DNA from 2 places in the Bacillus sp. AMCV2 genome. Region 1 is predicted to be linked to the other one. Evidence: predicted binding sites of a transcription regulator. Region 1 holds the regulator's gene; the other holds the start of a gene.
The links. The regulator Rex, encoded in region 1, represses fermentation and respiration genes when NADH is low (regulators of the CRP and FNR family bind a similar motif). The targets are predictions, from matches to a motif close to TTGTGAAATATTTCACAA.
Positions count from the first base shown of each region.

Region 2: a site for Rex is predicted at 2,685-2,702, ahead of qoxA (cytochrome aa3 quinol oxidase subunit II). Genes of this name have one in related genera too.

Region 1 is NZ_JBVYIB010000002.1:655,919-662,028, forward strand. Features, by position in the region: gene AC0OMA_RS03510 (ABC-F family ATP-binding cassette domain-containing protein) at 1-582, opposite strand, end outside; gene moaC (cyclic pyranopterin monophosphate synthase MoaC) at 708-1,220, shown strand; gene AC0OMA_RS03520 (redox-sensing transcriptional repressor Rex) at 1,217-1,864, shown strand; gene tatAY (sec-independent protein translocase protein TatAY) at 1,886-2,059, shown strand; gene tatC (twin-arginine translocase subunit TatC) at 2,066-2,830, shown strand; gene AC0OMA_RS03535 (YdiK family protein) at 2,868-3,059, opposite strand; gene AC0OMA_RS03540 (CPBP family intramembrane glutamic endopeptidase) at 3,056-3,790, opposite strand; gene groES (co-chaperone GroES) at 4,029-4,313, shown strand; gene groL (chaperonin GroEL) at 4,360-5,991, shown strand.
Region 2 is NZ_JBVYIB010000002.1:3,777,361-3,783,470, reverse strand. Features, by position in the region: gene AC0OMA_RS19510 (galactokinase) at 1-399, shown strand, start outside; gene galT (UDP-glucose--hexose-1-phosphate uridylyltransferase) at 403-1,944, shown strand; gene AC0OMA_RS19500 (GlsB/YeaQ/YmgE family stress response membrane protein) at 2,012-2,257, opposite strand; gene qoxA (cytochrome aa3 quinol oxidase subunit II) at 2,772-3,737, shown strand; gene qoxB (cytochrome aa3 quinol oxidase subunit I) at 3,765-5,714, shown strand; gene qoxC (cytochrome aa3 quinol oxidase subunit III) at 5,728-6,110, shown strand, end outside.

The sequences.
Region 1 (6,110 bases):
ATCCAGATGGTTTGTCGGCTCATCGAGAATGAGCAAATCAGGCTGTGTTAACAGAAGCTTACCTAAAGCCAGTCTTGTTTTCTGGCCTCCGCTGAGGCTTTGAACCTGTGTAGAATCGTCAAAATGGCTGAAGCCGAGACCATGCAGCACAGATCTTACATCCGCTTCATATTGATAGCCGCCTTTATCTTTGAATTCCTGCTGAAGGCGGTCGTAGGTTTTCATGATGCTTTCTAATTCACCCGGGTCAGCTGCCGCCATTTTTTCTTCCATAGCCCGCATTTCCTTTTCCATTGCTTTTAAGTGGTCAAAAACAGTCAGCAGCTCTTCTTTTATGGTAAGCTTAGAATCCAAGCCAGTATGCTGGGCGAGATATCCCATTGTAATATCTTTCGGTTTAATAATTTCGCCCTTTTCATACGAAAGCTGGCCTGCGATAATTTTAAGGAGCGTGGATTTTCCGGCGCCATTTCTTCCTACAATGGCGATGCGATCACGATTTCTGACTTCCAGCTTTATATTGTTTAAAATAGTATCAGCACCAAACGATTTGGACAGCTGATTAATTTGTAAGATCATCATATTATTTCACCTCTGCTATAATAAGTTAAGTGTAGCTTATGAACCAGAAGTCAGCAAACAATACATTGGCCATATAAGACATAGAGAAGAAAATAGTGTATGATCTGTTTAAGGAGCGTTTTAGTATGAATGGATTTTCTCATTTTAATGAACAGGGCAGAGCCCAGATGGTGGATATCAGCGAAAAATCTTCGACTGTCCGTACTGCGGCGGCTGTTTCAAGCGTACACATGAAGAATGAGGTGTACGAGAAAATACAGAGTCACGATATCGGCAAAGGAGATGTACTGGCTGTCGCACAGGTGGCAGGCATTATGGCCGCAAAGCAAACGTCGAATATCATTCCGATGTGCCATCCGCTTTCATTGAGCGGGGTAGATATATCGTTTGACTGGAAAATAAAAGAAGCAGAAGTTATACTTCATATAAAAGCACAGGTCAAAACGAAAGGGAGTACAGGTGTGGAAATGGAAGCGCTCACTTCTGCATCGGTGTGCGCTCTTACCGTTTACGATATGTGCAAGGCCCTTGATAAGGGGATGGTCATCGGCCCTACTTTCTTGCTGGAGAAGACAGGCGGGAAAAACGGTGACTTTAAAAGAGAACTATCCGAGTATAATTTGGAGGACCAAAAATGAATAAGGATCAATCAAAAATTCCGCAGGCGACGGCGAAACGGCTGCCGCTTTACTATCGCTTTTTAAAGAATCTGCATGCGTCTGGAAAACAGCGTGTATCATCCGCTGAACTCAGTGATGCCGTAAAGGTTGATTCTGCCACGATTCGGAGGGATTTTTCCTATTTTGGAGCTCTTGGCAAAAAAGGATACGGATATAATGTGGATTATTTGCTGTCTTTTTTCCGAAAAACGCTTGATCAGGACGAGATGACAGACGTCATCTTGATTGGTGTCGGGAACTTGGGAACGGCATTTCTTCACTATAATTTCACAAAAAATAATAACACAAAAATTTCTATGGCTTTTGATATAAATGAGAGTAAAATAGGAACTGAGGTAGGCGGCGTGCCCGTCTATAACCTTGATGACCTTGAACAACACGTAAAAGATGAATCAGTTGCCATTCTTACAGTGCCAGCAGTTGCCGCTCAATCCATTACAGACAGATTGGTCGCATTAGGAATCAAGGGAATCCTTAATTTTACGCCGGCCCGTTTGAATGTGCCGGAACACATTCGAATTCATCATATAGATTTAGCAGTTGAGCTTCAGTCACTGGTTTATTTTTTGAAGCATTACTCAGTTTTAGAGGAAATCGAATAGAGGGAAAGGAGGAGCCCAAATATGCCGATCGGTCCTGGAAGCCTTGCTGTTATCGCAATCGTTGCTCTGATTATCTTCGGTCCCAAAAAGCTGCCTGAATTGGGGAAAGCAGCGGGAGACACACTTCGTGAATTCAAAAACGCTACTAAAGGATTAACGAGTGATGAAGAGGAAAAAAAGAAAGAAGATCAGTAAGTTAGGATGACACGAATGAAAGTGAATCAAATGTCGCTGCTGGAGCATATTGCTGAGCTTCGAAAACGGTTGCTGATTGTAGCGCTGGCGTTTGTCGTTTTCTTTATTGCTGGATTTTTTTTAGCAAAGCCGATTATTGTGTATCTGCAAGAAACAGATGAAGCGAAGCAGCTTACGCTTAACGCGTTTAACCTGACAGACCCGCTTTATGTGTTTATGCAGTTTGCGTTTATCATCGGCATAGTCCTGACCTCGCCGGTTATTCTTTATCAGCTTTGGGCTTTTGTGAGCCCGGGTCTCTATGAGAAAGAGCGCAAAGTAACGCTCAGCTACATTCCGATCTCTATTTTGCTGTTTTTAGCGGGCTTATCTTTTTCATATTATATTTTATTTCCTTTTGTTGTTGATTTTATGAAGCGGATCTCTCAGGACTTGAATGTCAATCAGGTGATCGGAATTAATGAATATTTTCATTTTCTTCTGCAGCTGACGATTCCGTTTGGACTGCTGTTTCAAATGCCGGTCATCCTCATGTTTTTGACCAGGCTCGGAATTGTGACACCGATGTTCTTGGCGAAAATCAGAAAGTATGCGTATTTTACGCTGCTGGTGATCGCAGCCCTGATTACACCGCCTGAGCTTCTGTCCCATATGATGGTCACAGTCCCGCTTTTGATTTTATATGAAATCAGTATCCTTATATCGAAGGCCGCTTATCGGAAAGCACAGAAAAGCAGTGCAGCCGATCGGGACGTGTCTTCTGGGCAATAATAAAAAATCCATTTCTCATGCGAGAAATGGATTTTCTTTATTTTTGGTTCTTTTTGATTTTAAATGAAAAGGCGAACATCTTAAAAGAAATGCTGATGTTGTAAGCGGCGAACACCATCAGCAGGATGGAGTAAAATGACCACATGCTGCCTGGCGAGCTTGCGGCAAGATAAGTAAAGATGCACCCTACGGCAAAGTAGATCATTCCCCAAACTACCGGGTTTCTCATAAAAATAATCCTCCAATAATCAATTGCATTTGTGTGCTCAGCTGTTCAAGGTAATTCCGAACAGGCTCAAGCTGCATGATGACGACGAATGTATTCATCATTAAATGGGCGAAAATCGGCACCCATATCCGTTTTGTTCTCGCATATAAAAATGCAAATGTAAAGCCCATTGCTGTATATAGAAGGAGATGCTTCAAATCAGCGTGAACAATACCGAAGATAACCGAGCTGATCAGTCCTGCAAAAAAGAAATTCGTTTTTTCGTACAGCGCGCCGAAAATGATTTTTCTGAAGATGATTTCTTCTAATATAGGCCCGACGATGGAAGAAACGATAATCATGAGCGGGACTGCCTGAATGACATCCAGAATCGCTTGTGTATTTTCTGATTCTCTTCCGATGCCAAAAACATAATATTCAATAGAGCCTGCTATTCCTTGAGAGAAAAGGGCAATGAAAAAACCGGCTATCGCCCAAAGGATAGAAAGTCCGATTGAGTCCTTCTGTCCGTTTCGCAGCGTTTCTTTCGGAACGGTTCTCAGAATGAGCAGAACAATAAGGAGACAGGCGATAAAGCTGATGACGGACCATAATCCTTGTGCATGCAGCATATTTTCATTTGTAGGCTGTCCTCCGGCATAACCGAATTTAAATAACAAGGGAATCGCGATTAATGCGGAAAACTGCATGATGATATATGTCAAAATAATAAACCAATACTGTTTTCTCAAATGGTATGTACTCCTTTGTTAAGTGGGTTTCGTTCATCTACAGCTATTGTAACATAATCGGTACGGGGGTGAAAAAGCTAACGGAAAAGGGAGCGGAAAAGAATGATGTAAGCGTGAAAAATTTTTTATCTTATCACTTGAAATTGGAAGGGAGATTCTTTATTATAAGAATTGTGTTAGCACTCTTTAGTGCTGAGTGCTAAAATTACATATTCATACTATTGAGGAGGTTATTACATTGTTAAAGCCATTAGGTGATCGCGTTGTCATTGAACTCGTAGAATCTGAAGAAAAAACTGCCAGCGGAATTGTGTTGCCGGATTCTGCAAAAGAAAAACCGCAAGAAGGCAAAATCGTGGCAGCTGGTTCAGGTCGCGTGTTAGAAAGCGGAGAGCGCGTTGCTTTAGAAGTAAAAGAGGGCGACCGCATTATCTTCTCAAAATACGCAGGTACTGAAGTGAAATATGAAGGTACTGAATACTTAATCTTACGTGAAAGCGACATTTTAGCTGTTATCGGCTAATTCTTAAATAAACAATACTTAAAACATTTGAGGAGGTCTTGTAAACATGGCAAAAGAAATTAAGTTTAGTGAAGAAGCTCGCCGCGCAATGCTTCGCGGTGTCGATGCACTTGCTGATGCTGTTAAAGTAACTTTAGGACCAAAAGGACGCAACGTGGTTCTAGAGAAAAAATTTGGTTCTCCGTTAATCACAAATGACGGTGTAACAATCGCTAAAGAAATTGAACTCGAAGACGCGTTTGAAAACATGGGTGCGAAGCTTGTTGCTGAAGTAGCCAGCAAAACAAACGACGTTGCCGGTGACGGTACAACAACTGCGACAGTTCTTGCGCAAGCAATGATCCGTGAAGGCCTTAAAAACGTAACAGCAGGCGCTAACCCTGTAGGCGTGCGTAAAGGGATGGAACAAGCTGTAGCGGTTGCGATCGAAAACTTAAAAGAAATTTCTAAGCCAATCGAAGGCAAAGAGTCTATCGCTCAGGTTGCTGCGATCTCTGCTGCTGATGAGGAAGTCGGAAGCCTTATCGCTGAAGCAATGGAGCGCGTAGGAAACGACGGCGTTATCACAATCGAAGAGTCTAAAGGCTTCACAACTGAGCTTGAAGTTGTTGAAGGTATGCAATTCGACCGCGGATATGCGTCTCCTTACATGGTAACTGACTCTGATAAGATGGAAGCGGTTCTTGACAATCCTTACATCTTAATCACAGACAAAAAAATCACAAACATTCAAGAAATCCTTCCTGTGCTTGAGCAGGTTGTTCAGCAAGGCAAACCATTGCTTCTGATCGCTGAAGACGTTGAAGGCGAAGCACTTGCAACACTTGTTGTGAACAAACTTCGCGGCACATTCAACGCAGTTGCTGTTAAAGCTCCTGGCTTCGGTGACCGCCGTAAAGCAATGCTTGAAGACATCGCTGTCCTTACTGGCGGAGAAGTCATCACAGAAGATCTTGGCCTTGACCTGAAATCTACTCAAATCGCTCAATTGGGACGCGCTTCTAAAGTTGTCGTTACTAAAGAAAACACAACAATCGTTGAAGGCGCTGGCGAAACAGACAAAATTTCTGCCCGCGTGACTCAAATCCGCGCTCAAGTGGAAGAAACAACTTCTGAATTCGACAGAGAAAAATTACAAGAGCGTCTTGCAAAACTTGCTGGCGGCGTAGCTGTCATCAAAGTCGGCGCTGCGACTGAAACTGAGCTGAAAGAGCGTAAACTTCGCATCGAAGACGCCCTGAACTCAACTCGCGCAGCTGTTGAAGAAGGCATCGTATCCGGTGGTGGTACAGCGCTTGTCAACGTATATAACAAAGTCGCTGCAGTTGAAGCTGAAGGCGATGCTCAAACAGGTATCAACATCGTGCTTCGCGCGCTTGAAGAGCCAATCCGTCAAATCGCACACAATGCGGGTCTTGAAGGATCTGTCATCGTTGAACGCCTCAAAAACGAAGAAATCGGCGTAGGCTTCAACGCTGCAACTGGCGAATGGGTAAACATGATCGAAAAAGGTATCGTTGACCCAACAAAAGTTACACGCTCAGCTCTTCAAAACGCTGCGTCTGTAGCTGCAATGTTCTTAACAACTGAAGCCGTTGTCGCTGACAAGCCAGAAGAAAACGCTGGCGGCGGAATGCCTGACATGGGCGGCATGGGCGGTATGGGCGGTATGATGTAAAACCGACAAAAAAACCTTGATTTACAAAGGTTTGTCGGCAATGGACCTCATTTTTGATGCCCTATTGATCCATTTATAAATTTTCGAGGCTTCTCATGAGTTCACCGAGCTTGTGAGAG
Region 2 (6,110 bases), 3.1 Mb from region 1:
TCCAGCCTGATCCAAAATGAAACGAACAGACGCCGGGCAAAGCACGCTGTATACGAAAATCATCGTGCTATTAAGACGGCCCATATGTTCAAAGAGAACAATATAGATGAAATCGGGCAGTTAATGAAGGAATCCCACCTTTCATTGAAGGATGACTATGAAGTAACATGCCCTGAACTTGATGAGCTTGTGTTTGCGGCATGGGATCACGAAGGTGTAATTGGATCAAGAATGACGGGAGCAGGCTTTGGCGGCTGCACCATCAGCATTGTAAAAGATGAGTTCGTTGATGATTTTATTCAGAAGGTTGGAGACAGATATCAAGAAAAAACAGGGCTCCGAGCGGACTTTTATGTCGCGGATATCGGAGAGGGAGCGAGAGAACTAAAGGGGGAGTGACATATGAGTATTATTGAACATCTGGAACAGCTGCTTGAGTATGGCCTGGAACGAAAATTGATTTCGATCTGGGATCGGGAATATACGAGAAACCGTCTTTATGAAGCGCTGGGCATCACACATCCCGAGCCGAACTCCAGCACCAGCATCAAGCAGTCACAAAGCCTGCCGGACTTGCTAGCTCCCATCTATAAATGGGCTGAGGAAACCGGCCGAATGGAAGCGGATACAGATACGTACCGTGACCTGCTCAGCGCAAAGCTGATGGGCTGTTTTGTGCCTGCCCCGTCCGAGGTCATTCGCAAATTTGAAGAGACAAAAGCATTATACGGCCCAAAACAGGCGACAAAGGAATTCTATCAATATTCAGAGGATGTCTATTATATACGGACTGACAGAATCGCCAAAAATGTTCATTGGACGGTGCCGACCGAATATGGCGAGCTGGAAATGACCATTAACCTATCAAAGCCTGAAAAGGACCCGAAAGCGATTGCGGCTGCAAAAGAGCAGGAACAGACAAATTATCCGATGTGTTTGCTGTGTAAAGAAAATGTCGGCTTCGAGGGAAGCGTGAATCATCCAGCCCGGCAAAATCACAGAATCATTCCGGTCATCCTTGAGGACGAACAATGGTTCCTGCAATTCTCGCCATATGTCTATTATCCGGAGCACTGCATTGTCTTAAAAGGTGAACATGAACCGATGGAGATCAGCAAAAAAACATTTGAAAGGCTGCTGTCATTTCTTGGCCAATATCCGCATTATTTTATCGGTTCAAACGCGGATCTGCCGATTGTCGGCGGCAGCATCCTAAGCCATGATCATTTCCAAGGCGGCGCGCATGATTTTCCAATGGCACGTGCAGAAGCGGAAGACGTTTATGAATTAAATGATTATCCCGGCGTGTCGCTGGCCTTAGTGAAGTGGCCGATGTCTGTGCTCAGGCTCCAAGGAGACGAACCGGGTCATGTCGCCGAAGCTGCTGACCATATCTTCCGCACGTGGCAGACGTATTCCGATGAAAAAGCCGGCATTGCCGCCTATACAGGCGATACGCCCCATAATACGGTCACACCGATTGCGCGGCGCAGGGGAGACTTGTACGAACTCGATATCGTACTGAGGAACAACCGGACGGATGAGGAGCATCCCTTAGGGATATTTCATCCCCATAAGGAAGTTCACCATATTAAAAAAGAAAATATCGGCCTGATTGAGGTCATGGGATTGGCGATATTGCCGGGCCGCTTACAGGAGGAAATGAAAGAAACAGCAGCGGCGCTATGCTCTGCTGATCCGAAAACAGCTTTAGAACAAAATCCGCTCACGGCAAAACATAGTGAGTGGGCTATTCGGATGATGGAAAAAAGAACCATAACAAAAGAGAATGCAGATCTAGTCATAAAAGAAGAGCTGGGACATGTATTCGCTCGCATTCTTGAACACGCCGGTGTGTTTAAACAGACAACGGAAGGAAAACAGGCCTTCAGAAGGTTTATCGACCAGTTGGGCGTCAAACCAGTCAAAAGCCTCAACCGCTAGGGTTGAGGCTTTTTCGATTTTTATGGCAAAACAAACACCCAAAGCGCATACGCTTCGGGTGCTGCTTTTATCCTCTTTTTCTGGTTAACAGGCTTACTAGAAAGACAACAATGGCTGCGCCGATTACCGCTGGAATAATGGCAAATCCGGCTAGGTGCGGCCCCCATGTTCCAAGCAGCCCGTGTCCGATCCAGGCGCCAATAAGACCTGCGATCATAGACCCGATAATTCCTCCGGGCATATCTCCTTTTACAAACAGGCTTCCAAGCCATCCGATAATAATAGCGACGATAAGTGAAATAAGAAAACTCATCATGCAACACATCCTATTTTTTATTTATTTGCTTATATCATTCCTCTTTTTTGTATAAGATAAACAACTGGATGCTCTCATTAAAAAATACGGACAATTCAGAGCATATTGGCTCTTCATTGCGCCTTTTCTTTCAATATTTGATGCGTTAAAATGGTAACCGTGTGAAAAGATGCTAGACAAGGAAAAAATAATTCCTATCTAGAAAGTTTAACAAAATGAAACTTTTGATTGACCTAAGTTTTTTATTGTGGTAAACCTTTATTTGTCAGAATTAGTTCTTCATCATCTTTTCTTACTTATATGCGGAAATAACTAGAAACTTTTCATCTTAAGCGATAGATGTGAATAAAGTTGGAGCGATTTTTGTCGATTTTATGACATTTAAGCGAAAATGGGATGAAGTTTATAAAAAAATAAAGCTAATATGTGAAGTTTTTGATAGCATAACAAAGTAGAGAAAAGATTTTGAGGAAGTATGCACTTCAGATTTATTACATCAATAGGAAGGATGGTGATCTTCTTGTTCAGAGCATTAAAACCGTTGCTTGTATTAGCGCTGTTAACTGTGGTTTTCGTCCTTGGGGGATGCAGCAATGCTTCAGTACTAGATCCGAAAGGACCTGTAGCTGAACAGCAAAGTGATTTAATCCTGTTATCTATCGGATTTATGCTGTTTATCGTCGGGGTCGTCTTTGTTCTATTTACCATTATTTTAGTAAAATACCGCGACCGTAAAGGCAAAGATAATGGATCTTATAACCCAGAAATTCATGGTAACACGTTTTTAGAAGTAGTCTGGACAGTGATCCCAATTTTAATCGTCATTGCACTTTCTGTGCCAACAGTACAGACGATATATTCGTTAGAAAAAGCTCCTGAAGCAACAAAAGACAAAGAGCCTCTTGTTGTTTATGCTACTTCGGTAGACTGGAAATGGGTATTCAGCTACCCTGAACAGGATATTGAAACGGTCAACTACTTAAACATTCCTGTCGACCGCCCGATCTTGTTCAAAATCTCATCTGCAGATTCAATGGCTTCGCTATGGATTCCTCAGCTTGGAGGACAAAAATATGCGATGGCAGGAATGCTGATGGATCAATACTTACAGGCTGACAAAGTGGGTACTTACGAAGGCCGCAATGCGAACTTCACAGGTGAACATTTTGCGGACCAAGAGTTTGATGTGAATGCAGTCACAGAAAAAGACTTTAACAGCTGGGTGAAAAAGACTCAGAACGAGGCTCCTAAGCTGACAAAAGAGAAGTATGATGAATTGATGCTTCCTGAAAATGTGGACGAATTAACGTTCTCTTCTACTCACTTGAAATACGTGGATCACGGACAAGACGCTGAGTACGCGATGGAGGCGCGCAAACGCCTTGGCTATCAAGCCGTTTCACCGCACTCTAAAACAGATCCGTTTGAAAACGTAAAGAAAAACGAATTTAAGAAGTCTGATGATACAGAAGAATGATATTGATCAGGAAAGGAGGAAGCCTGCATGAAATTCAAATGGGACGAATTTTTCGTAACTGGTGACCCATTAATTCTGGGCGCACAAGTTTCCATTGCGCTTTCAACCATTGCCATTATTTTTGTTCTAACTTACTTCAAAAAGTGGAAATGGCTGTGGTCTGAATGGATAACTACTGTTGACCATAAAAAACTCGGAATCATGTACATTATATCTGCTGTAATTATGTTATTCCGCGGCGGTGTCGACGGTCTGATGATGCGTGCCCAGCTAGCGCTTCCGAATAACAGTTTTTTAGACTCAAACCACTATAATGAAATTTTTACAACTCACGGTACAATCATGATCATCTTCATGGCGATGCCGTTCTTAATCGGTCTTATCAACGTTGTTGTGCCTCTTCAAATCGGTGCCCGCGACGTTGCGTTCCCTTACTTGAACAACCTGAGCTTCTGGACGTTCTTTGTAGGGGCGATGCTTTTCAATATTTCTTTCGTTATCGGAGGTTCTCCGAACGCAGGCTGGACGAGTTATATGCCGCTTGCAAGTAACGACATGAGCCCTGGGCCGGGTGAGAACTACTACCTCCTCGGACTTCAGATTGCCGGTATCGGTACCCTGATGACAGGGATCAACTTTATGGTAACAATCTTAAAAATGAGAACAAAAGGCATGACATTAATGCGTATGCCAATGTTCACATGGACAACACTGATCACAATGGTTATTATCGTGTTTGCGTTCCCTGTACTTACAGTAGCATTAGCACTTTTATCATTTGATCGTTTGTTCGGCGCTCACTTTTTCACATTGGAAGCAGGCGGTATGCCGATGCTTTGGGCTAACTTGTTCTGGATTTGGGGACATCCTGAAGTATATATCGTTATTCTTCCGGCGTTTGGTATTTTCTCAGAAATCATCTCAAGCTTTGCAAGAAAACAATTGTTTGGTTACAAAGCGATGGTTGGTTCTATTATCGCCATCTCTGTATTGAGTTTCTTAGTTTGGACTCACCACTTCTTCACAATGGGGAACAGTGCGTCCGTTAACTCATTCTTCTCAATTACGACAATGGCAATCTCAATCCCAACCGGGGTTAAAATCTTTAACTGGCTCTTTACAATGTATAAAGGCCGAATCAGCTTTACAACACCTATGCTGTGGGCGCTTGCGTTTATTCCTAACTTCGTTATCGGCGGGGTTACAGGGGTTATGCTTGCGATGGCAGCAGCGGATTATCAATACCATAATACGTACTTCCTTGTATCTCACTTCCACTATGTGCTGATCGCGGGTACTGTATTTGCTTGTTTCGCCGGATTTATTTTCTGGTATCCAAAAATGTTCGGCCACAAGCTGAACGAAAGAATCGGAAAATGGTTCTTCTGGATCTTTATGATCGGGTTCAATATTTGTTTCTTCCCGCAATATTTCTTGGGGTTACAAGGCATGCCTCGCCGTATTTACACATACGGACCGAACGACGGCTGGACAACATTGAACTTTATCTCAACTGTCGGAGCTTTCATGATGGGTGTAGGATTCTTAATCCTTTGCTATAACATCTACTACAGCTTCCGTTACTCTACTCGTGAAATCAGCGGAGATTCATGGGGTGTGGGACGTACGCTTGATTGGGCGACTTCTTCTGCGATTCCGCCGCATTACAACTTTGCGGTGCTTCCTGAAGTCAAATCTCAAGATGCATTCCTGCATATGAAAGAAGAAAAAACTGAATTATACCCTGAAAGCAAATTCAAAAAAATCCATATGCCAAGCAACTCAGGCAGACCGTTCTTTATGTCTGTTGCCTTCGGTCTCGCTGGCTTTGGACTGGTATTTGAATGGTACTGGATGGGCGTAGTCGGATTGATCGGAGTCCTGCTCTGCATGGTTCTGCGTTCATTCGAATACGACAACGGCTACTACATTAGTGTTGATGAAATAAAAGAGACGGAAAGAAAGATTTCCGAATAAGGAGGCGTGAGTTATGGAACATGCAGAACACGGCAATTCTAACGCGCCTATGGAATATCAATCTGAAACCGGCAGACTTAATATTCTCGGGTTTTGGATCTTTTTAGGGGCAGAAATTGTGTTGTTCTCAACACTATTTGCAACCTTCTTCGTTCTTAAAAACAGAACAGCTGGAGGTGTCTTGCCAGACGAACTATTTGAAGTCAATCTGGTAATGATTATGACGTTCTTGCTGCTGATCAGCAGCTTTACCTGCGGGATCGCTGTTCATGAAATGCGCCGCGGAAGTTTAAAAGGCGTAGTCATTTGGACAATTATCACTCTTCTTCTCGGTGCCGGCTTCGTCGGGTGCGAGATCAACGAGTTTGTCCACTATGTACATGAAGGAGCATCTCT